3 regions of the Streptomyces sp. NPDC005899 genome follow, and region 1 is predicted to be linked to each of the others. Evidence: riboswitches for the same ligand, from Rfam matches in the RefSeq annotation. Region 1 holds a riboswitch; each other region holds the start of a gene.

The links. Region 1 has a riboswitch for thiamine pyrophosphate ahead of thiO (glycine oxidase ThiO). Riboswitches for the same ligand answer to the same signal wherever they lie in the genome.
Region 2: another riboswitch for thiamine pyrophosphate. It lies ahead of thiC (phosphomethylpyrimidine synthase ThiC); the one in region 1 lies ahead of thiO (glycine oxidase ThiO).
Region 3: another riboswitch for thiamine pyrophosphate. It lies ahead of ABZ371_RS14470 (thiamine ABC transporter substrate-binding protein); the one in region 1 lies ahead of thiO (glycine oxidase ThiO).

Annotation. Positions count from the first base shown of each region.
Region 1 covers NZ_JBEXWB010000015.1:8,990-16,735, forward strand. Annotated here, with positions in the region: gene thiS (sulfur carrier protein ThiS) at 1-244, opposite strand, end outside; gene thiO (glycine oxidase ThiO) at 241-1,443, opposite strand; TPP riboswitch at 1,441-1,553, opposite strand; gene ABZ371_RS03740 (hypothetical protein) at 1,605-1,946, shown strand; gene ABZ371_RS03745 (FAD-dependent oxidoreductase) at 1,975-3,204, shown strand; gene ABZ371_RS03750 (Rv2175c family DNA-binding protein) at 3,272-3,637, shown strand; gene thiE (thiamine phosphate synthase) at 3,741-4,394, shown strand; gene metF (methylenetetrahydrofolate reductase [NAD(P)H]) at 4,587-5,504, shown strand; gene ABZ371_RS03765 (hypothetical protein) at 5,552-6,463, shown strand; gene ABZ371_RS03770 (NAD(P)/FAD-dependent oxidoreductase) at 6,498-7,746, opposite strand, start outside.
Region 2 covers NZ_JBEXWB010000064.1:5-5,614, reverse strand. Annotated here, with positions in the region: gene ABZ371_RS11150 (cupin domain-containing protein) at 1-77, shown strand, start outside; gene ABZ371_RS11145 (DUF5326 family protein) at 203-412, shown strand; gene ABZ371_RS11140 (helix-turn-helix domain-containing protein) at 739-1,509, shown strand; gene ABZ371_RS11135 (SsgA family sporulation/cell division regulator) at 1,611-2,048, shown strand; gene ABZ371_RS11130 (YibE/F family protein) at 2,128-3,516, opposite strand; TPP riboswitch at 3,588-3,721, shown strand; gene thiC (phosphomethylpyrimidine synthase ThiC) at 3,714-5,537, shown strand.
Region 3 covers NZ_JBEXWB010000101.1:8,482-16,227, forward strand. Annotated here, with positions in the region: gene ABZ371_RS14465 (iron ABC transporter permease) at 1-1,012, opposite strand, end outside; gene ABZ371_RS14470 (thiamine ABC transporter substrate-binding protein) at 1,060-2,151, opposite strand; TPP riboswitch at 2,222-2,338, opposite strand; gene rlmN (23S rRNA (adenine(2503)-C(2))-methyltransferase RlmN) at 2,416-3,522, opposite strand; gene ABZ371_RS14480 (hypothetical protein) at 3,710-3,958, opposite strand; gene ABZ371_RS14485 (hypothetical protein) at 3,978-4,238, opposite strand; gene ABZ371_RS14490 (phosphatidate cytidylyltransferase) at 4,502-5,587, opposite strand; gene frr (ribosome recycling factor) at 5,587-6,144, opposite strand; gene pyrH (UMP kinase) at 6,260-7,036, opposite strand; gene tsf (translation elongation factor Ts) at 7,197-7,746, opposite strand, start outside.

The sequences.
Region 1 (7,746 bases):
ACTCACCGCGCGGGACGACGGCTTCGTTGACCGCCGCGGCGACCCCGGAGCGCGCCCCGGTCAGCTCCGCGACCAGGGAGTCCAGGGCGGTTCCCGCCGGGACCCCGCGCGCCTCCCCGTTGACGGACACGGACAGGGTCACGGACGCCGCCGGGGAGGGCGCGGCGGACGCGGGGGCGGATCCGGACACGGGCACCGGCTCGGCCGCGTGCGCGGAGGCACCCTCGGGCGTGGGCTCGGTCATGCGGGCTGCTCCTCGGAGACGGGGGTACGGACTGCGTCACGGGAAGGGACGGGGGGCCGGTCGAAACGGAGCGGGGCGAAGGGCCGCGCCATCTCCGGCAGCTCCCCGGTGTCGAGCACATGGGCCATCACGTCGCCCGTGACGGGCGTCAGCAGCACCCCGTTGCGGTGGTGGCCGGTCGCGAGGTGCAGGCCGGGCAGCCCGGTCGGCCCCAGCAGGGGGGCGTTGTCCGGGGAGGCGGGACGCAGCCCGGCGCGGGTCTCCGTCAACGGGAGCTCCGTGATCCCGGGCACCAGCTCGTGGGCGTCCCGCAGCAGCTCGTACACGCCGCCCGCGGTGACGGTGGTGTCCCAGCCCAGCTCCTCGGTGGTGGCGCCGACGACGAGCTCGCCGTCGGCGCGCGGCACGAGGTAGACATGACTGCCGCGCACCACGGCCCGGACCGTACGGCTGAGGAAGGGGGCGTACGCGGGCGGCACCGTCAGGCGCAGCACCTGCCCCTTCACCGGGCGGACCGGCGGCACGACCGCCTCCGGCAGCCCCTCCAGCCGGCCGCTGAGACTGCCGCCGGCCAGGACGACCTGCCCGGCGCCCACCTCCGTGCCGTCGGAGAGCACCCCGCCGGCCGCACGCCCGCCCGCGACGGACAACCGCCGGACCCAGGACCGGTGGAACACCACGCCGGCCCGCTCGCAGGCGGTGACGAGCGCGGAGGCGAGCCGCCGGGGGTCCACCTGGTGATCGCCGTCGGCCCGCAGACCCCCGCGCACGCCCGGCGCGAGCATCGGCTCCAGCCGGCGGCACTCGCGGCCGCTGAGCCACTCGGACCGCAGGCCCTCACGCAGGTGCAGGGCGTGGAGCTCCCGCAGGTGGGCCCGGTCGTCCGCGTCCAGTGCGACGGACAGGGTCCCGCAGGCGCGGAAGCCCGTCCCCCGCCCGCTCGCCTCCTCCAACTCGGCGACGAACGCCGGGTACCGGGCGGCCGAGGCCATGTTGAGGGCGAGCAGCGTCTGCTCGCCGTAGTGGAGTTCGGTGACGGCGGCGAGCATGCCCGCCGCGACCTGCGCGGCCCCTCCGCCCGGATCCGGGTCGGCCAGCGCCGTGCGCAGACCGCGCTGGGCGGACCGCCAGGCGGTCACCAGGCCGATGATGCCGCCCCCGACGACCAGGACGTCGGGTCGCTCTCCGATAACGCGCATGGGCGTCCAGCCCCTCCCTTCGCCGGCATGACCCGGATCAGGTTCGTACGGTCGGAGGCCGGTCAGCCTCCCTCTCAGCCCGGTGCGCCCGGGCTCCCGCGAGTGTTCTACGGTGGCCAGCCTAGACCCCGCCGCCCGCGGTCAGTAAGGGAGCAGCTGCCATGGCCCGTTCGCTCGACGGACTCGTCCTGTCGCCCGTCGCCGACCAGGCCCCCGGGCAGGTCGGCACCCGGACCCGCTTCACCTACCACGAGCGGGACGGCCGCGTCTGGGCCGAGTACGAGGGCGGCGACGTCGTCCGGGGGCATCTCGTCGGAACCCGGGAGGCGGACACCCTCGACTTCAGGTACGTCCAGCTGAAGCACGACGGCACCACCTCCGGCGGGCACTGCGTCTCGACCGTCACCGAGCTTCCGGACGGGCGGGTGCGGCTGGACGAACGCTGGGCGTGGGAGTCCCAGGAGGGCAGCGGGACCAGCGTCGTCGAGCAGCTCGCCCCCTGAACGCCCGTCACATGATTAGGGTGGACGGGTGAACGAGCAGACACCGGACCAGGCGGCGGAACGACCCCGGGGCGTCGTGGTGGTGGGCGCGGGCATGGCCGGCGTGCAGACGGCCGTGGCCCTGCGCGAGCAGGGGTTCACCGGCCCCGTCACCCTCATCGGCGCGGAACCGCACCAGCCCTACGACCGGCCGCCGTTGTCCAAGGCGGTCCTGCTCGGCAAGGCGGAGGACTCCGCCTTCGACGTCGACTTCGAGGCGCTGCGCATCACCCTGCGCCTCGGACTCGACGTGACCGGCCTGCGCGGCGAGGCACACGAACTGGACACCCAGGACGGGCCGGTGCCCTACGACGTCCTCGTGCTCGCCACCGGCGCCGAACCCGTCGGACTGCCGGGCTCGGACGGAGTGCCCGGCGTCCACCTGCTGCGCACCCTCGACGACGCCGCGCGCCTGCGGCCCGTCCTGGAGCGGCAGCACGACGTCGTGGTCGTGGGAGCGGGCTGGATCGGTGCCGAGTTCACCACCGCCGCCCGGGCCGCGGACTGCCGGGTCACCGTGGTCGAGGCCGCCGAACGCCCCCTGGCGGGGACCCTGCCCGCCGAGGTCGCGGCGCCGATGGCGGACTGGTACGCCGCGAGCGGGGCCGAACTCCTCACCGGCGCCCGCGTGGCCCGCGTCGAGCCGGGCGCCGTCCACCTCACGGACGGCCGGACCGTCCCGGCCGGAGCGGTGGTCGTCGGCATCGGTGCCCGGCCCGCCACCCGCTGGCTCGCCGGCTCCGGCATCGCCCTCGGGCCGGACGGCTCGGTCACCGCCGACAGCTCGCTGCGGACCTCACTCCCCGACGTCTACGCGGTGGGTGACTGCGCGTCCTTCCCTTCGGCCCGCTACGGCGAGCGGCTGCTCGTCCACCACTGGGACAACGCCCTCCAGGGGCCCCGGACGGCCGCCGCCGTCATCGCGGACGGCCGGCCCCGCACGTACGACCCGGTGCCCTACTTCTGGTCCGAGCAGTTCGGGCGCTTCGTGCAGTACGCGGGCCACCACGCCGGTGCGGACACCCTCGTGTGGCGCGGGGACCCCTCCGGCCGGGACTGGACGGTCTGCTGGCTGCGGCACGGGGTCCTGACCGCGCTGCTGGCGGTCAGCAGGCCGCGCGACCTCGCTCAGGGGCGCCGACTCGTCGAGGCGGGGGCGCGGATGGACGCGGAGCTCGTGGCGGACCCCTCGGTGCCCCTGAAGTCGGCGGCGCTCTAGCCTCGCGCACGCCCCGGACGGGCGGCCCGGCTACCGGCTGTCGGTCCGGGATGGCAGGCTTGTCCCCGTGACCGAGATTGACGCAAAGATCGATGCTCTCGTCCCCGCCTGGCTCCACCTGCCGGACATCGCGGAAATGCTCGATGTCCAGGTGACGCGTGTGAGGCAGCTGGTCAAGGAGGGCCAGCTCATCGCCGTACGCCGTGGTGAGAACCGGACGCTCCAGGTGCCGGCCGCCTTCATCGACGGCGACAAGGTCGTCAAGGGCCTCGCGGGGACCCTGACGCTCCTGAGGGACGACGGCTACAACGACGAAGAGATGCTGGAGTGGCTCTTCACCCCCGACCCGAGCCTGCCCGGCACCCCCGCGCAGGCCCTGAGCGAGAACCGCGGTACGGAGGTGAAGCGCCGGGCCCAGGCGCTCGCCGTCTGACCGGCCGACCGTGAGCGGGAGGCGGGCCGTGACCCACGGCCCGCCTCCCCCTCCTTCCGGCGCGCCGACGCCGTGACCCACTGACGTAACGGGGAGAACCACCATGTCCACGCCGCGTGAGCAGCTTTCCGACGCCCGGCTCTATCTGTGCACCGACGCCCGCAGGCGCCAGGGTGACCTGCCCGCCTTCCTCGACGCCGTGCTCTCGTCCGGAGTGGACATCGTCCAGCTCCGTGACAAGGGGATGGAAGCGGCCGAGGAGCTCGATCACCTGGCCGTCCTCGCCGACGCCTGCCGGCGCCACGGCGCCCTCCTGGCGGTGAACGACCGGGCCGACGTGGCCCACGCGGCCGGCTCCGACGTGCTGCACCTCGGACAGGGCGATCTGCCGGTTCGCGCCGCGCGCGCGGTCCTCGGCCAGGACGTGCTGATCGGCCGGTCCACCCACGCCGAGGCGGAGGTCGACGCCGCCGTCGCCGAGGCGGGCGTGGACTACTTCTGCACCGGGCCCTGCTGGCCCACGCCGACCAAGCCCGGCCGGCACGCTCCCGGTCTCGGCCTCGTGCGCTACGCCGCCTCGCTCGGCCCGGCGCGCCCCTGGTTCGCCATCGGCGGGATCGACGCCGGCAACCTGGACGAGGTGCTGGACGCCGGCGCCCGCCGGGTCGTCGTCGTGCGGGCGATCACCGAGGCGCAGGACCCGGGCGCGGCGGCGAAGGAGCTGGCCACCCGCATCAGGGCCCGCGCCCTAGCCTGACCAGGCGGAACTCCTGGCCGGCTGACGGCACGAGGACGGTCCCCGGCCCCGGGGGGCCTCCCGCCGGGGTGAGGGGCGGGACCGGAGCCGGCGAAGCGGGAGCATGTCCGAAGGGTGGACAACAGTCACCTCATTCCGGGCAAAACAGCCGACCCGGTTGGGGTACGGCCCCGCCCTGGTTAACCTCCGAGTATGGCCCTTGGCACACCTTCCACCAGGACTGATCACGCGCGTACCGTGCGTGATCTGCTCGCGACCGGTAAGACGTCGTACTCGTTCGAGTTCCCGTCGCCCAAGACGGAGAAGGGCGAGCGGAACCTCTGGAACGCCCTGCGGCGGGTCGAGGCGGTGCGCCCGAGTTTCGTCTCCGTCACCTACGGGGCGGGCGGCTCGACCAGGGAGGGGACGGTGCGCGCGACCCAGCAGATCGCCGCCGACACCACCCTGACCCCGGTGGCCCACCTCACGGCGGTCGACCACTCCGTGGCCCAGCTGCGCAACATGGTGGGTCAGTACGCCGACGCCGGGATCCGGAACATCCTCGCGGTGCGCGGGGACCCGCCGGGCGATCCGATGGCCGAGTGGGTCAGGCACCCGGAGGGTGTGCGGTACGCCGCCGACCTCGTCCGGCTGATCAAGGAATCCGGTGATTTCTGCGTCGGTGTGGCCGCTTTCCCCGAGATGCACCCGCGGTCGGCCGACTGGGAGACCGACACACGGCATTTCGTCGACAAGTGCCGTGCCGGGGCCGACTACGCGATCACCCAGATGTTCTTCCAGCCGGAGAGCTATCTGCGGATGCGTGACCGTGTGGTCGCGGCGGGTTGCGACACCCCGGTCATTCCCGAGGTCATGCCACTCACCAACGTCCGCCAGCTCGAGAGATTCGCCCAACTCAGCAACGCGGTCATCCCCTCGGCGCTGAAAGAGCGCATCCTCGCCGTCAAGGACGACCCGGTCGCTGTACGCTCCACTGGGATCGAGTTCGCAACGGAGTTCTGCGCGAAACTGCTCTCCGAGGGTGTCCCCGGACTGCACTTCATCACGCTCAACAACTCCACGGCGACGCTCGAGATCTACGAGAATCTCGGACTGCACAAGCAGTCCTGACCGGCCGTAACCCCACCGACCGGGGGAGGCCGCAGGAGGGGGCGGGCGTGGGCTGGACGGTCCTCTACATCGCATTTGCCGTGGTGGCGCTGTGGCTGCTGGGAGAGGTGCTCCTGCAGTACAAGGCGCGCCTGCGCTGGCGGCTGCTGGCCTTCACCGGCTTCCTCGGCGTGGTCCTCGGCGTACTGATCCCCTCCGTGCTGGTGATCGTCCTCGGCGCCGTCGCCTTCGCCACGGGGCAGACGTACGTGACGCTCTCATTCCGCCGCGGCTTCTCGACCGGGTGGGCGCTGGGCGGCAATCCCGGCGCCAGCCGCCGCCGCAGGGGTTCCGGTGGCGGCACGCAGAAGCCGACGCTCGAGGTCTCCGGGCTGGAGTACGCGCCCCCCGCCCCGGGCCCGGCCGCCACGGACCCGGCTGTCCCGGAACCGGCCGCCACCGTCCACGCACCCCAGCCGCTCCCCGACGACACCGGCCAGTACGGCGTCTACACGGACGCCTCCGTCGCCGCCCCGGACGGCGGCGGCGACGGCCAGGACCGGCGGACGCCCTACGAGGGCTACGACCCGTACGGCGGCTACGCATCCCCGGCCCAGGACACCTACAGCGGCCAGGGCACCTACCACGACCCGCACGCCCACCAGGGCTCCTACCCCGATCCGTACGCCTACGGCACGCCCGACCAGGACTACGCCGCCTACACCGACCCGTACGCCGGGACGTACGCCCCGTACGACGGCCACGGCAACGCCTACGACGCCTACGACGGCTACGCCGGACAACCTCCCGGCCCCTCCACCGGGGAGTACGACCCCTCCGACACCCCTCCCGGCGGGGTCTGGGTGCCGCAGCAGCGCGGCACCGGGCAGTTCCCGCCACTGCCGCCCGAGGCGCCCACGACTCCCGCCGCGTACGGCAACGGGTACGGGACCGGTCAGGACGAGCAGTACCGCTACTGAACCGCGGGCGGGCCGCAGGCGTACCGCCGGCCGTTCACCGGGATCCGCGGAAGCCGTCACCCTCCACGACGAGGCCCGCGACCAGCGCCCCCGACATGCCGGCGTGAGCCAGCCCGCCGCCCGGATGCGACCAGCCGCCTGCCAGGTACAGACCCGGCAACGGGGCGCGGTTGCCGGCGTGGAGGTAGGCGCCACCCGCCCCGGCCAGAGCCGGCGCCGGGACCGAACCGCCCTCGGCGCCCGTGTCGGCGGCCGTGTCCGCGGGGGTGCGCGGCTCGGCGTGGAGTATCCGCTCGCGCAGGCCCGGGACGGCCGCGGCGGCCCGCCCGATCATCGTGTCCGCGAACCCCGCGCGCAGCTTCTCGTCCGTCCAGTCGACGGGTCCCTGCGGGGCCACCGTCGCCGTCAGGACCACCGCTTCGTGCCCGTCGTCCGGGCGGGTGGACGGGTCGTCCGGTCGCGACACCGTCACCGTGGGCCGGTCGGCGGTGCGCCCGCCGAAGACGGCCTCCTGCTCCGCGGCCCCGTCGTCGGTGTGCACCACCGTCCGGTGCACCGCCCCGGCCTCGCGCGGGCCGCGCAACGACAGCAGCACCAGGAAGCGGCCGGGCACCGGGCCGCCCGCTGCCACCGGCTCCCCGGACCCACCGCCCGCCCGGGGGACCAGTCCGGGACGCGGCTGCGCTCCGAGGACGACGTGATCGGCCTCCGCGGACGTGCCGTCGGCGAGTTCGACACCGGCCGCGCGACCGTCCTTCTGCACCACGCGCACCACCTCCGCGCCGAACACGAACGTCACCCGGCGGGCCAGGCACCGTTCGTACACCGCGTCGGCGAGCGCACGCATCCCCCCGGCGACGTACCAGCTGCCGAAGGTCTCCTCCATGTACGGCAGCAGAGCGGCGCCGGCCGGAGCGCGCCGAGGGTCCAGGCCGTACGCCAGGGCGTACCCGTCGAGCAGGGCGGCCAGCCGGGGGTCCGCGAGCTCGTGGGCGCCCACCTCGGCCACCGTCGCCGCCTGCCGGGCGGGGAGGAACAGCCTGCGCCGGCGCACGGCGGGATACGGATCGCGGTGCAGCGCCTGCCGGACGTCCGGCAGCGGCTCTTCCAGCAGGGGCCTGCGCGACCGGTCCCAGGCGGTGCCGGCCCGGTCCAGGAAGTCACTCCAGCGGGCTCCGGCACCCGCGCCGAGCGCCCGGTCCAACGCGCCGGCCACCCCGGCGCGTGAGGCGTTGGGCAGCGAGACGGCGGTGCCGTCCGCGAACAGGTGGCGGCTCGCCGGA
Region 2 (5,610 bases), on a different contig from region 1:
CCGGAGCCGCCCACAAGTTCCACCACATCACCGAGGACCTCCGGGTGATGGTGGTCTTCTCTCCGCCGGAGAGCTGACCGCAGCCCCCCGGGGTCCCTAGGGGATCGTTCAGGGGACTCCAAGGGCTCCCGGCCCCCGCGGGGCGGTGCCGCGCCCCTAGCATCGGAGCAGGAACTCACGGACCGAGGTAAGGACGATGGCCATGCGGGAGCTCTTCGCGGGAATGCCCTGGTGGGTGAAGTGGATCGCGGTGCCGCTCATCGCGATCGTCGTGTTCGGCGGCCTGATCGCCAGTGTGGTCGGGTTCGTCATCGGGCTGCTGTTCAAGGTGCTGGTCTTCGTCGTCCTGGTCGGTGGTCTGGTCTTCGTCGTGCGCAAGTTCACGGCGTCCTCCTCGCGCGGCGACTGGTAGGGGCCGGGCCCGGGGCGCCGGCCCGGGCCCCAGCGCCGGACCGCCCCGAAGCGGCGCCCCTGGTCCGGGCGCTCCGCGGGCAGGAAGTGGACCGCCGGTGGGTTGATTAGCCCAGCTGAGCTAAGTACGCCGCGAAACTCCACTCGTAGCCGAGCGTGCCGATACAGTTGCGTACCGCTGCCGCGGCTGGGATATGACAGACCGTCACCATCCTGCTCAGTGGTTTGTGCGACCGTCCGGTCTTCCGGACCCAGGCTCGCGGCGGGCCCGTGGGGGTGGCCCCCTCGGGAGGGCTGAGCGCCCGTCACCATGTCCGGGGGTGACCTGTGACCACGGCATCGAGTACCGCTGTTCCGACGTTGATCGCTTCGGTTCAGCGGGCGTTGAGACTGCTGGAGGCTGTGGGCACCCATCGGGACGGTGCGCCGGCGAAGCAACTCGCGCGGGAGGCGGGCCTGCCCCTTCCCACCGCCTACCATCTCCTGCGCACGCTGACCCACGAGGGTTATCTGCGCCGGGAGAATGGCGTCTTCCTCTTCGGTGCCGCCACGGAACGCCTGGGGGGCGGCCGCTCCGCCACCCCGAGGCCGGGCGTGATCGTCGAGTCACTGGCGCGCTGGGCGGATGTCATCGAGGCCCCTGTGTACTGCGCCCTGTACCGGGACGGCGAGATGGAGCTGGTCGCGGTGGCCGACACACCGGCGTTCCCTGCCGTGCGTGAGTGGGCCGCGTTCCCGGAGACGGGCCACGCCCACGCGTTGGGCCAGTGTCTGCTGGGGCAGCTCGACGAGCGTGCGCGCGAGGACCACCTGGACCGGTACCCCGTTCGGCAGCTGACGCGCTACTCCGTTCGGGACCGTCGTGCCTTCCTCGATCGTCTGAGGGCGATGAAGCGCACGGAGCCCGTCGTCGAACGGCAGGAATACGCGCTGGGGACGGTCTGCGCCGCCATTCCGATCACGGTCGGGTGCTCCGTAGCGGCGATGGCTGTTTCTCTCCCCCTGGACGAAGAAGAACGGTTGCTCCCCGCAGTCGAACAACTACGCTGCGAAGTCACCACTCTCTTGCGCTCGTTCGTGTTCTCTATCAGTATCTGAAAAATCACTCCTTGTGATCCGCTATCGCGTGCATCACGATGGCGTCAATAGGGCCATGGGGGATCATTCCTGGCCAGATTCATCTACTGCGGGGTTGGACGATGCGCGAGTCGGTTCAAGCAGAGGTCATGATGAGCTTTCTCGTCTCCGAGGAGCTTGCTTTCCGTATCCCGGTGGAGCTCCGGTACGAGGTGGGTGATCCGTACGCGATCCGGATGACCTTCCACCTGCCCGGCGACGCACCCGTCACCTGGGCGTTCGGCCGTGAGCTGTTGCTCGACGGCCTCAACAGCCCCAGCGGTGACGGCGATGTGCACATCGCGCCGACGGAGCCCGAGGGGCTCTCCGATGTGCACATCCGTCTCCAGGTCGGCGCGGACAGGGCTATGTTCCGTGCCGGCACGGCACCTCTTGTGGCATTTCTCGACCGTACGGACAAGCTGGTACCGCTGGGGCAGGAGCACACGCTGGGTGACTTCGACGGCAACCTGGAAGAGGCACTGGGCCGGATCCTCGCCAAGGAGCAGAACGCCGGCTGAACGGGTGCGACCGGCTGCACGCCCGGCGCCGGACGACCACCGGCCCCGGTATCCGGGGGCGGGTGCCCGGTGCCTCCGGTCAGGCCTTGCGGCGCCGCCCCCTCCCGGTCCGCGCGGGTGCGGGAACCCGCCCCCTCCCGGTCCGCGCGGGTGCGGGAATCTCGGCTTCCGCGCCGGGCCCCGTGCGGTCCGCGGAGACGACCAGCGCCGCGAGCACCGTCGTCACGGGCACCGACGCGACCAGGCCGATCGACCCGACGAGGGTCCGGACGATCTCCTCCGCGACCAGTTCGCTGCCGGCCACCGCCCCCACACTGCTCCGGGCGATCGAGAAGAGGAGCAGCAGGGGCAGTGCGGCGCCCGCGTACGCGAGTACCAGCGTGTTGACCACCGACGCGATGTGGTCGCGTCCGATCCTGATGCCCGCGCGGTAGAGCCCTCGCACGCCCATGGCCGGGTCCGCCTGGTGCAGTTCCCAGACCGCGGACGTCTGGGTGACGGTCACGTCGTCGAGCACGCCCAGCGATCCGATGATCACTCCGGCCAGCAGCAGCCCGCTCATGTCGATGCCCGGATACAGCCCGTGGATGAGGCCGGTGTTGTCGTCGGTGTTGCCCGTCAGGCTCGCCCAGCCGATGAAGAGGGAGCCCAGCAGCCCGATCAACAGCAGTGAGATCAGCGTGCCGATGACGGCGACCGAGGTGCGGGCCGTGAGGCCGTGGCACATGTAGAGGGCGATCAGCATGATGGCGCTCGCCCCGATCACCGCGACGACCAGCGGATTGGCCCCCTGCAGGATCGCCGGCAGGATGAAGAGCGTCAGCACGGCGAACGAGACGGCGAGCGCGATCAGCGCCATCAGCCCCCGCAGCCTGCCCACGACCACCACGGCGAGCGCGAAGATCCCGGCCAGCAGTGCCATCGGGAACGTACGGTCGACGTCCGTCACCGAGTACTGGAGGTCCCGGGGCGCGTCCGGTGCGTAGGCCACGACCACCCCCTGGCCCTCGCGCAGTTGGCGGGGAGCGTCGGGCTGGACGACTTCGACGAAGGTGCGCCCCTCGTCCTTCCCGCTCGTCACCTCGACCGTGGCCTTCGCGCACCGGCCGGACTGCTCGGCGACCGCCTCGCGGCCGGACGGTGTGGAGGTGTCACCGGTCGGGGGTACCTGGGCGGCGTTGAGGTCCGCGCAGTCGGCTCTGACGACCTTCACCACCCGGCCCTCCTGGGTCTGACGGTCGAAACCGACACCGGTGCGCTCGTGCGAGGGCGCGCTGCCGGGCCAGAACGCCACGAGGCCGACGAGGACCGCGGTGGCGAAGGGGATCAGGACCGCGGCGATGACCTTGCGCAGGTGGACCGACACGGGCGCGGCGGGTCCATGGCTGTGTGTATGACCATGCGCATGACCTTGGGTACTGCCTGCCGCGTGGCCGTGGGGTTCGGGGGGGATTCCGGGGGACGTCACCCGGCGATCATCCCAAGAACGGGAGGGGCCCTCTGGCCAGCACGCCAGGAAGCGGGCTAGCGTGGGGACGCCTTTGTACACGCGGGAGCTCGGAGCACCGGGCTGAGAGGGCGCTGACCTCCGTAACTCCTTACGGGACACGCTGCGCCGACCGCCGAACCTGTTACCGGGTAATGCCGGCGTAGGGAGTAGGTCTCATGACCACAGCGGACGCACGCACGCCTGCCTCGGCGCGGAACGCGCAGAGCACCGAGGCCGGGAAGTCCATCGGCTGGCACAAGGGGTACGTCCAGGGCTCGCGCCCGGACCTCCGGGTGCCTGTCCGTCAGGTGCACCTCACCAACGGCAAGGACGTGACGCTGTACGACACGTCCGGGCCCTACACCGACCCCTCGACCGAGACCGATGTCCGTCGGGGCCTCGCGCCCCTGCGGGAGAACTGGATCATCGCCCGCGGGGACACCGAGGAGTACGCGGGCCGCCCCGCGCGCCCCGAGGACGACGGGCTCAAGCACACCGCGCCGCGTGGCGGGTCCTCCCCGTCCGCCGGGGGCCGGGAGCCCGGCGAGGGGCTCCGCAACCTCGACGCGGTCTTCCCCGGCCGCCCGCGCCGACCGCGGCGCAGCCGGGACGGCAGCCCGGTCACCCAGCTCGCGTACGCACGCCGGGGCGAGATCACCCCGGAGATGGAGTACGTCGCGATCCGGGAGAACGTCGCACCGGAGGTCGTGCGCGAGGAGATCGCTGCGGGCCGGGCCGTGCTGCCGGCCAACGTCAACCACCCCGAGATCGAGCCGATGATCATCGGCAAGCGGTTCCTGGTGAAGGTGAACGCCAACATCGGCAACTCCGCGGTCACCTCCTCCATCGAGGAGGAGGTGGACAAGATGACGTGGGCCACCACATGGGGCGCCGACACGGTCATGGACCTGTCCACGGGCCGGAACATCCACACCACCCGCGAGTGGGTACTGCGCAACTCGCCCGTGCCGATCGGCACCGTGCCCCTCTACCAGGCGCTGGAGAAGGTCGACGGCCGGGCCGAGGAGCTGACCTGGGAGATCTACAAGGACACCGTGATCGAGCAGGCGGAGCAGGGCGTCGACTACATGACGGTGCATGCCGGCGTGCGGTTGCCGTACGTCCCCCTGACGGCCCGTCGCAAGACCGGCATCGTCTCCCGCGGCGGATCGATCATGGCGGCCTGGTGTCTCGCGCACCACAAGGAGTCGTTCCTGTACGAGCACTTCGAGGAGCTCTGCGAGATCCTCGCGGCCTACGACGTGACGTACTCGCTCGGTGACGGACTCCGGCCGGGCTGCATCGCCGACGCCAACGACGAGGCCCAGTTCGCCGAACTGCGCACGCTCGGCGAGCTGAACTCCGTGGCCAAGCGGTTCGGCGTCCAGACGATGGTCGAAGGCCCGGGCCACGTGCCGATGCACAAGATCAAGGAGAACATCGACCTCCAGCAGGAGATCTGCGAGGAGGCCCCGTTCTACACGCTCGGCCCGCTGACCACCGACATCGCGCCCGCGTACGACCACATCACGTCGGGTATCGGCGCGGCGATGATCGCCTGGTGGGGGACGGCGATGCTCTGTTACGTCACTCCCAAGGAGCACCTGGGCCTGCCGAACCGCGACGACGTGAAGACCGGCGTCATCACGTACAAGATCGCCGCACACGCGGCCGACCTCGCCAAGGGGCACCCGGGGGCGCAGGAGTGGGACGACGCGCTGTCGGACGCCCGGTTCGAGTTCCGGTGGGAGGACCAGTTCAACCTGGCGCTCGACCCGGACACGGCGCGGGAGTTCCATGACGAGACACTGCCCGCCGAGCCGGCGAAGACGGCCCACTTCTGCTCGATGTGCGGTCCGAAGTTCTGCTCGATGAAGATCTCGCACGACATCCGGCGTGAACACGGTGGCGGGCAGGAGGAGATCGAGGCCGGCATGGCCGAGAAGTCCAGGGAGTTCGCGGCAGCCGGGAACAGGGTCTACCTGCCGATCGCGGACTGAGCCACGCGCCCCCGCGCCGGTGTCCGGTGAGGGGGGCGCGCCCCGAGCCGCGGCGCCGCCCGGGACCATGACC
Region 3 (7,746 bases), on a different contig from region 1:
GCAGGGAGTTCCCGATGGCGTCGAGGGGCGGCACGAGGAAGGTGGAGCCGTTCGCGTCGGCGGACCGCAGCGCCCGGTAGAACCCGAAGCCGTGGCCGCCGGACGTGTCCAGGGAGCGTTCCACGAGCACGCCGAGCGGCAGCAGGACGAGGAGGAGCACCGTCAGCAGGACGCCGCCGAGCAGCGCACGCTGCCCGGCCCCGCGTGGCGGCCGGGCCGTCCGGGACGGGTCGACGAGCCGCAGGGCCGTCTCCCGGCGCCGCACGGTCCAGGCGTGCACCGCCAGGATCCCGGCGACCGCCGCGAACTGCACCAGGGTCAGTACGGCGGCCGTCGGCAGGTCGAGCAGCTGGGCGGTCTGCCGGTAGATCTCGACCTCCAGCGTGGAGTAGGCCGGACCGCCGAGGATCTGGACGACTCCGAAGGAGGTGAAGGTGAAGAGGAAGACCATCAGGGCCGCGGCGGCCACCGCCGGGGCCAGCGCGGGCAGGGTGACCCGCCTCCAGGCGGCGAGGCGGCCGGCCCCGAGCACCCGGGCCGCCTCCTCCTGGCGGGGGTCGAGCTGCGCCCACAGACCGCCGACCGTCCGTACGACGACCGCGTAGTTGAAGAACACGTGGGCGAGGAGGATCGCCCACACCGTCGTGTCGAGCCGGACGCCCCAGAGCTCGTCGAGGAAGCCGCCGCGTCCCAGCAGTGCGAGGAACGCCGTCCCCACGACGACGGTCGGCAGGACGAACGGCACGGTCACCACCGCCCGCAGCAGCTGCTTGCCGGGGAAGTCGAACCGGGCGAAGACATAGGCCCCCGGCAGGGCGATCAGCAGGGTGAGCGCCGTCGAGGCGAGCGCCTGCCAGGTGGTGAACCACAGGACGTCGAGGATGTCCGGCCGGCTCAGCACCGTACCGATCCGGCCGAACCGCCAGACACCGTCCGCCTTCAGCCCCCGGCCGACGATGGCGACGACCGGGTAGGCGAAGAACACCCCGAAGAACGCGACGGGCACGGCCATGAGACCGAGCCGTACGGCCGCACTCCCCCCGCGTGGGGGCCGGGCCGCTACTTCACGACGAGCGAGGACCACGACTGGACCCACTGCTCACGGTTCTTGGCGATCTTCTCCGGGTCCACGGTCGCCGGCTTGTCGACGGCCGCGCCGAACTTCGTGAAGATCTCCGGCAGTTCGGCGTCCTTCACGACCGGGTTCACGAACATGTTGAGCGGCATGTCCTCCTGGAACCTCTTGCTGATCATGAAGTCCAGCAGTGCCTTGCCCCCCGCCTCGTTCGCGGCGCCCTTCAGCAGGCCGGCGAACTCGATCTGGCGGAAGCAGGTACCGGTGGCGACACCGGTCGGGGCCTCGGCGGGCTGCGGATCGGCGTACAGCACCTCGACGGGCGGGCTGGAGGCGTACGAGACGACGAGCGGGCGGTCGGCCTTGGCCTTCCTGCCGCCCGCGGAGCCGGAGAACTCCTCGTTGTAGGCCTGTTCCCAGCCGTCGACGACCTTGACGCCGTTGTCCTTCAGCTTCTTCCAGTAGTCCTGGTAGCCGGACTCACCGTGGACCGCCACCGTGCCGAGGAGGAAACCGAGACCGGGTGACGACGTCGCGGCGTTCTCGGTGACGAGGAGGTTCTTGTACGCCGGCTTCAGCAGGTCGTCGAAGGACTTCGGCGGGTCGAGCTTCCTGTCGGCGAAGTACTTCTTGTCGTAGTTGACGCAGATGTCGCCGGTGTCGACGGGCATGACCCGGTGCTTGCCGTCGAGCCGGGTGTCGGCGGCGACGCGGTCCAGGCCCTTCGCCTCGTACGGTGTGAACAGGCCGTTGTCGAGGGCGCGCGAGAGCAGCGTGTTGTCGGCGCCGAAGAACACGTCGCCGCGGGGGGAGCCCTTGGTCAGGATCTCCTGGTTGAGGGCGGCTCCGGCGTCGCCGCTCTTGAGCACCTTGACCTTGTAGCCGGTCTCGGCGGTGAACGCCTTCAGGACGGCGTCCGACACGTTGAACGAGTCGTGGCTGACCAGGGTGACCGTCTTCGAGCCGGAGCCCGAGGCGCCGGACTCCTTGCCGTCGGAGTCCCCGCAGCCCGCCAGCACCGCGGCCCCGAGGGCCGCGGCGAGAACCGTCGCCGCGCACTTGGTGGTGGTGTTCATGTGATTCCTCCTGGGATGACCAGGAAGAGACGCGGCCCCGCCCGCTCGGCGAGCGGGCAGGGCGCAACAGCTTGAGTAAAGTCCGAACTTCCTACCCGGAATGACCCGGGCGAGGTTCAGAGGGTCTGCGGCCGACCTGTCCTCGGTGCCGCACTCTCAGCGCTGTGGCGCTCCCCTGTCGGAATATGAAGTTGATTTCCGCACCAGGCTACACCGGCCGGATCAAGCCCCGACGGCCGGATCACGCCCGCCGGAACGCACGTCTCAGCGCTCGGCGGCCGCCAGCTGCCCGCAGGCGCCGTCGATCTCCTGGCCGCGGGTGTCCCGGACCGTGACCGGCACGCCGTGAGCCGCGATCGCCTCGACGAAGGCCTTCTCGTCCTCGGGCCGCGAGGCGGTCCACTTCGAGCCGGGCGTCGGGTTCAGCGGGATCAGGTTGACGTGCACACGCTTCCCGTTGAGCAGCCGGCCGAGCCGGTCGCCCCGCCACGCCTGGTCGTTGATGTCGCGGATCAGCGCGTACTCGATGGAGATGCGGCGGCCCGACTTCTCCGCGTACTCCCAGGCCGCGTCCAGGACCTCCCTCACCTTCCACCGCGTGTTCACGGGGACGAGCGTGTCGCGCAGCTCGTCGTCCGGGGCGTGCAGGGAGACGGCGAGGCGGCACTTGAACCCCTCGTCGGCGAAACGCAGCATGGCCGGCACGAGGCCCACCGTCGACACGGTGATCCCCCGCTGGGAGAGCCCGAGACCGTCCGGCTCCGGGTCCGTCAGCCGGCGGATCGCCCCGACCACCCGCTTGTAGTTCGCCAGGGGCTCGCCCATGCCCATGAAGACGATGTTGGACAGCCGCGCCGGTCCGCCCGGGACCTCTCCGTCACGCAGCGCCCGCATCCCGTCGACGATCTGGTGCACGATCTCGGCCGTCGACAGGTTGCGGTCCAGTCCTGCCTGCCCGGTCGCGCAGAACGGGCAGTTCATCCCGCATCCGGCCTGCGACGAGATGCACATGGTCACCCGGTCCGGGTAGCGCATGAGGACGGACTCGACGAGCGTCCCGTCGTGCAGCTTCCAGAGCGTCTTGCGGGTGGTGTCGTCGTCGCAGCTGATGTGGCGCACGACGGACATGAGGTCGGGGAACATCGCCTCGGCGAGCTTGTCCCGCGATCCGGCCGGAATGTTGGTCCACTCCGCCGGGTCGTGCGCGTACCGCGCGAAGTAGTGCTGCGACAGCTGCTTGGCGCGGAAGGGCTTCTCGCCGATCGCGGCAACTGCTTCCTTGCGCTCGTCGGGCGTGAGGTCGGCGAGATGCCGCGGCGGCCTCTTGGCTCCGCGGGGCGCGACGAAAGTGAGTTCTCCGGGCTTAGGCATGGTTCCTCCAGTGTCGCAGACGTGCCGGAACACTCAGGTCCGCCGCAGGACCGGGCACGACGCGGACACCGCGCACGAGCGGTGTCGGCCGTGGCCGGTGGCGTTCCACGGCCCGCACACGGCCCACGGGCACGGGATGGGCGTGACGGATCCCACGGCCAGAGCCGCCCTGCCCGGCATGCGCCCGTCAGACCTCGCCGTGAAGCGCGGTCCTCATGCTGCGGTACCGCGCCAGGGTGCGGCGGCGCATCCACGGGACCCAGCAGCAGAACGCGGCCGTCGCGACGGCACAGGCCACCGGACCCGCCGGTGAGCCGGAGACGGTGCCCAGCACGAGCAGGCCGGCCGCGATCAGGCCCAAGGAGGCCAGCCAGTACGGAAGCCACCGCCCGGCCTGCTCCATGCGTCCCAGCTGCTCGTCGACGAGCCTGCGCATGCTCGCCCGCGTCTGCGGATCACTCGGCACCTCCCGGCCGTATCCGGCGGTTGAGCTCGGCGATCCCGCGGGGGCCGGTGCCGACCGCGCGGCCGGTCCTGCGGCGCTGGGCGGCCACGATGCCGATGGCGACGGCGGTGAAGACCGCTGTCCGGATCACCCACCAGCCGATGTGCCCGTCCCGGCGGAACAGGGCGTTGGCTCCCACTCCGAGGACGAGGACCAGGATCGCCTGAGCGGTGAGACTACGGTCGAGCCAGAGCTTCAGCGCGCACGGCACGTCCTCCTCGGAAAGGGACTCCTACCCTCTGTCACCCACCGGGTACCCCACCGTGACCGTCCCAGCCCCGCGCCGGCCGCCACGAGAGCACCAGGCTTCCCGTGGGCCTCCCCGGCGGTGCGGAGTGGCTCGGGCTGTTCCCGGCCGTACGGTTCCGGGAGGAGCTGCCGGGCCCCGGCACCTTGAGCACGCACGGACGGGGCCCGCCGTCCGGGTGGACGGCGGGCCCCGTGGGCGAGCGAAGCGGGAGGTCGCTGCTCGGCTCAGCCGGATCCGACGAACAGCACCAGCAGCAGCCAGACGACCGGCGCCGTCGGCAGCAGCGAGTCGAGGCGGTCCATGATGCCGCCGTGACCGGGCAGCAGCGTGCCCATGTCCTTGATCCCGAGATCCCGCTTGATCATGGACTCACCCAGGTCGCCGAGGGTCGCGCTGGCGGCGACCGCCAGGCCCAGCAGCAGCCCCTGCCACCACTCGCCGTCGTCGATGAGGAAGTGCATGCACAGCGCGCCGGCGACCATCGCGAAGCCGACCGCCCCGAGCAGGCCCTCGCGGGTCTTCCCCGGGCTGATGCGCGGGGCGAGTTTGTGCGTGCCGAAGCGCCAGCCGACCGCGTACGCGCCCGTGTCACTGACCACCGTGAGCAGCAGGAAGGTCAGCACCCGCCACGCGCCGTCGTCGGCGGTGAGCATCATGGCGACGAACGTCGCCAGGAACGGCACGTAGAAGACGGCGAAGACGCCGGCCGTGACGTCCTTGAGGTAGCCCTCGGGCGGCTGAGTCATCCGCCACACGAGCACCGCGAGCGCCGTCAGGGCCATGGCGACCCACGCGCCCTCCGCCTCCCGCACGTACCCGGCGATCACCATGGCGGCTCCACCCACGGCGAGCGGCACGAGGGGGGCGTTGATCCCCTTGCGCTCCTCGAGACGCGAGGTGAGCTCCCAGAGGCCGACGACCACCGCCAGCACCACCACGCCGACGAAGACCGCCTTCACGACGAACAGCGAGCCCGCGACCACCGCGCCGAGCCCCACGCCGACCCCTATGGCCGCACGCAGATCACGCCCCGCACGCTTCTTCGGCGGGGACGGCTGCACGGGGCTGGACATGGGCACCTGCGGCTTCTCGTCACGGAACAGGGGGCCGCTGACGTGCGCGGCGTCCCCGTTCCGGTCCTCGCGGTCGTCAGCGTCTCTACCTGCGTCGGGAACGTCCGGCACGATGGGCATGGGCCGAGTCTGCTGGGCGCCGTGCACATCGTGAGCGGGACCCGCCGGAGCGGCCCCCATCTCGGGCGCACCCCAGGAACCGGCTCCCTGCGGGGCGCCCCAGGAGGAGTCGTTCATCAGACTTCGAGCAGCTCGGCTTCCTTGTGCTTGAGCAGCTCGTCCACCTGTGCGACGTACTTCGCGGTGGTGTCGTCGAGCTCCTTCTCCGCACGGCGGACCTCGTCCTCGCCGGACTCCTTGTCCTTGACGAGCTTGTCGAGCGTCTCCTTGGCCTTGCGGCGGATGGAGCGGATCGAGATCTTGGAGTCCTCGGCCTTGGTCTTGGCGACCTTGATGAACTCCTTGCGGCGGTCCTGCGTCAGCTCGGGGAACGTCACACGGATGATGTTGCCGTCGTTGCTGGGGTTGACTCCGAGGTCGGAGTCACGGATCGCCTGCTCGATGTTGCGCAGTGCGGTCTTGTCGAACGGGGTCACCACGGCCATCCGGGGCTCGGGGACCGAGAACGAGGCGAGCTGGTTGATGGGGGTCAGCGCCCCGTAGTAGTCGGCGACGATCTTGTTGAACATCGCCGGGTGCGCACGGCCGGTGCGGATCGCGGCAAAGTCCTCTTTGGCGACGACGACGGCCTTCTCCATCTTCTCCTCGGCCTCGAGGAGGATTTCTTCGATCACCACGTGCTCCTGCGTGTCTCGGGTGGGCCCGGCATCGCCGGGCCCTGCGGATCCTGCGTCGCGTCCTCACCTGCACGGTGTCCGACCGGCAGGCCGTTGTCCATCCTGTGGGCCGTCAGGCCCGGGTGCTGCGGTCGCTCACGAGCGTGCCGATCTTCTCACCCTTGACGGCGCGCGCGATATTGCCCTCGGCGGTCAGCTCGAAGACGAGAATGGGCAGCTGGTTGTCACGGCAGAGGGTGATGGCCGTCGCGTCGGCGACCTTGAGGTCGCGGGCGATCACCTCGCCGTACTCCAGGGCGTCGAACTTCACCGCCCCGGGGTTGGTCCGCGGATCGGAGTCGTAGACCCCGTCCACCCCGTTCTTGCCCATCAGCAACGCCTGGGCGTCGATCTCCAGCGCGCGCTGGGCGGCGGTCGTGTCCGTGGAGAAGTACGGCATCCCCATACCGGCGCCGAAGATCACGACCCGGCCCTTCTCCAGGTGCCGGACGGCCCGGAGCGGGATGTACGGCTCCGCGACCTGGCCCATGGTGATGGCGGTCTGGACGCGGGAGTCGATGCCCTCCTTCTCCAGGAAGTCCTGCAGCGCCAGGCAGTTCATGACCGTGCCGAGCATGCCCATGTAGTCGGACCGCGCCCGGTCCATGCCGCGCTGCTGGAGTTCGGCGCCGCGGAAGAAGTTGCCGCCGCCGATGACGACGGCGATCTCCGCGCCGTCCCGGACGACCGCGGCGATCTCGCGGGCGATGGCGTGCACGACGTCGGGGTCGACGCCGAGACCCCCACCGCCGGCGAACGCCTCACCGGACAGCTTCAGCATGAAGCGTCCGGAGATCTTGCCGTCGTCGCGCTTGTGGTCACCCTGTGTGGCGTCCGCGCCCTTGCTCATGGGGATTCTCCTCGTGCACATACGAAGAAGGCCATTGCCGGTGGGTCTGTCGTCCCTCAGCGGCAATGGCCTCCTCGTCAGATCTGCGGTCGTCCGGCGTGAGTGCGGCCGGACGACTGCACCAGACCCTATCCGGGTCCACCGTTGTTCGCGGACGGACTCAGATGCCGACCTTGATACGCGCGAAGCGCGTCAGGCTGACACCGGCCTCGTCCAGGACCTTCTGGACCGACTTCTTGTTGTCCTTGGCGAAGGCCTGCTCGAGGACGACGACGTCCTTGAAGAAGCCGTTGACGCGACCCTCGACGATCTTCGGGAGGGCGGCCTCGGGCTTGCCCTCCTCGCGCGAGGTGGCCTCGGCGACGCGACGCTCGTTCTCGACCGTCTCGGCCGGGACCTCGTCGCGGTTGAGGTACTTCGGGGCGAAGGCGGCGATGTGCTGCGCGACGTCCTTGGCGACCTCGGCGTTCTCCTTGTCCAGCTGGACGAGGACGCCGACCTGCGGCGGGAGGTCGGGCATCGTGCGGTGCATGTACGCGGCCACGTAACCGCCGGTGAACTGCGCGAAGCGGTCCAGGACGATCTTCTCGCCGAGGTTGGCGTTGGCCTCGTCCACGTACGCCTGGACGGTCTTGCCGGCCTCGATCTCGGACGCGAGGAGCGTCTCGATGTCGGCGGGGGAGGTCGCGGCGACGTGCGCGGCCAGCGTG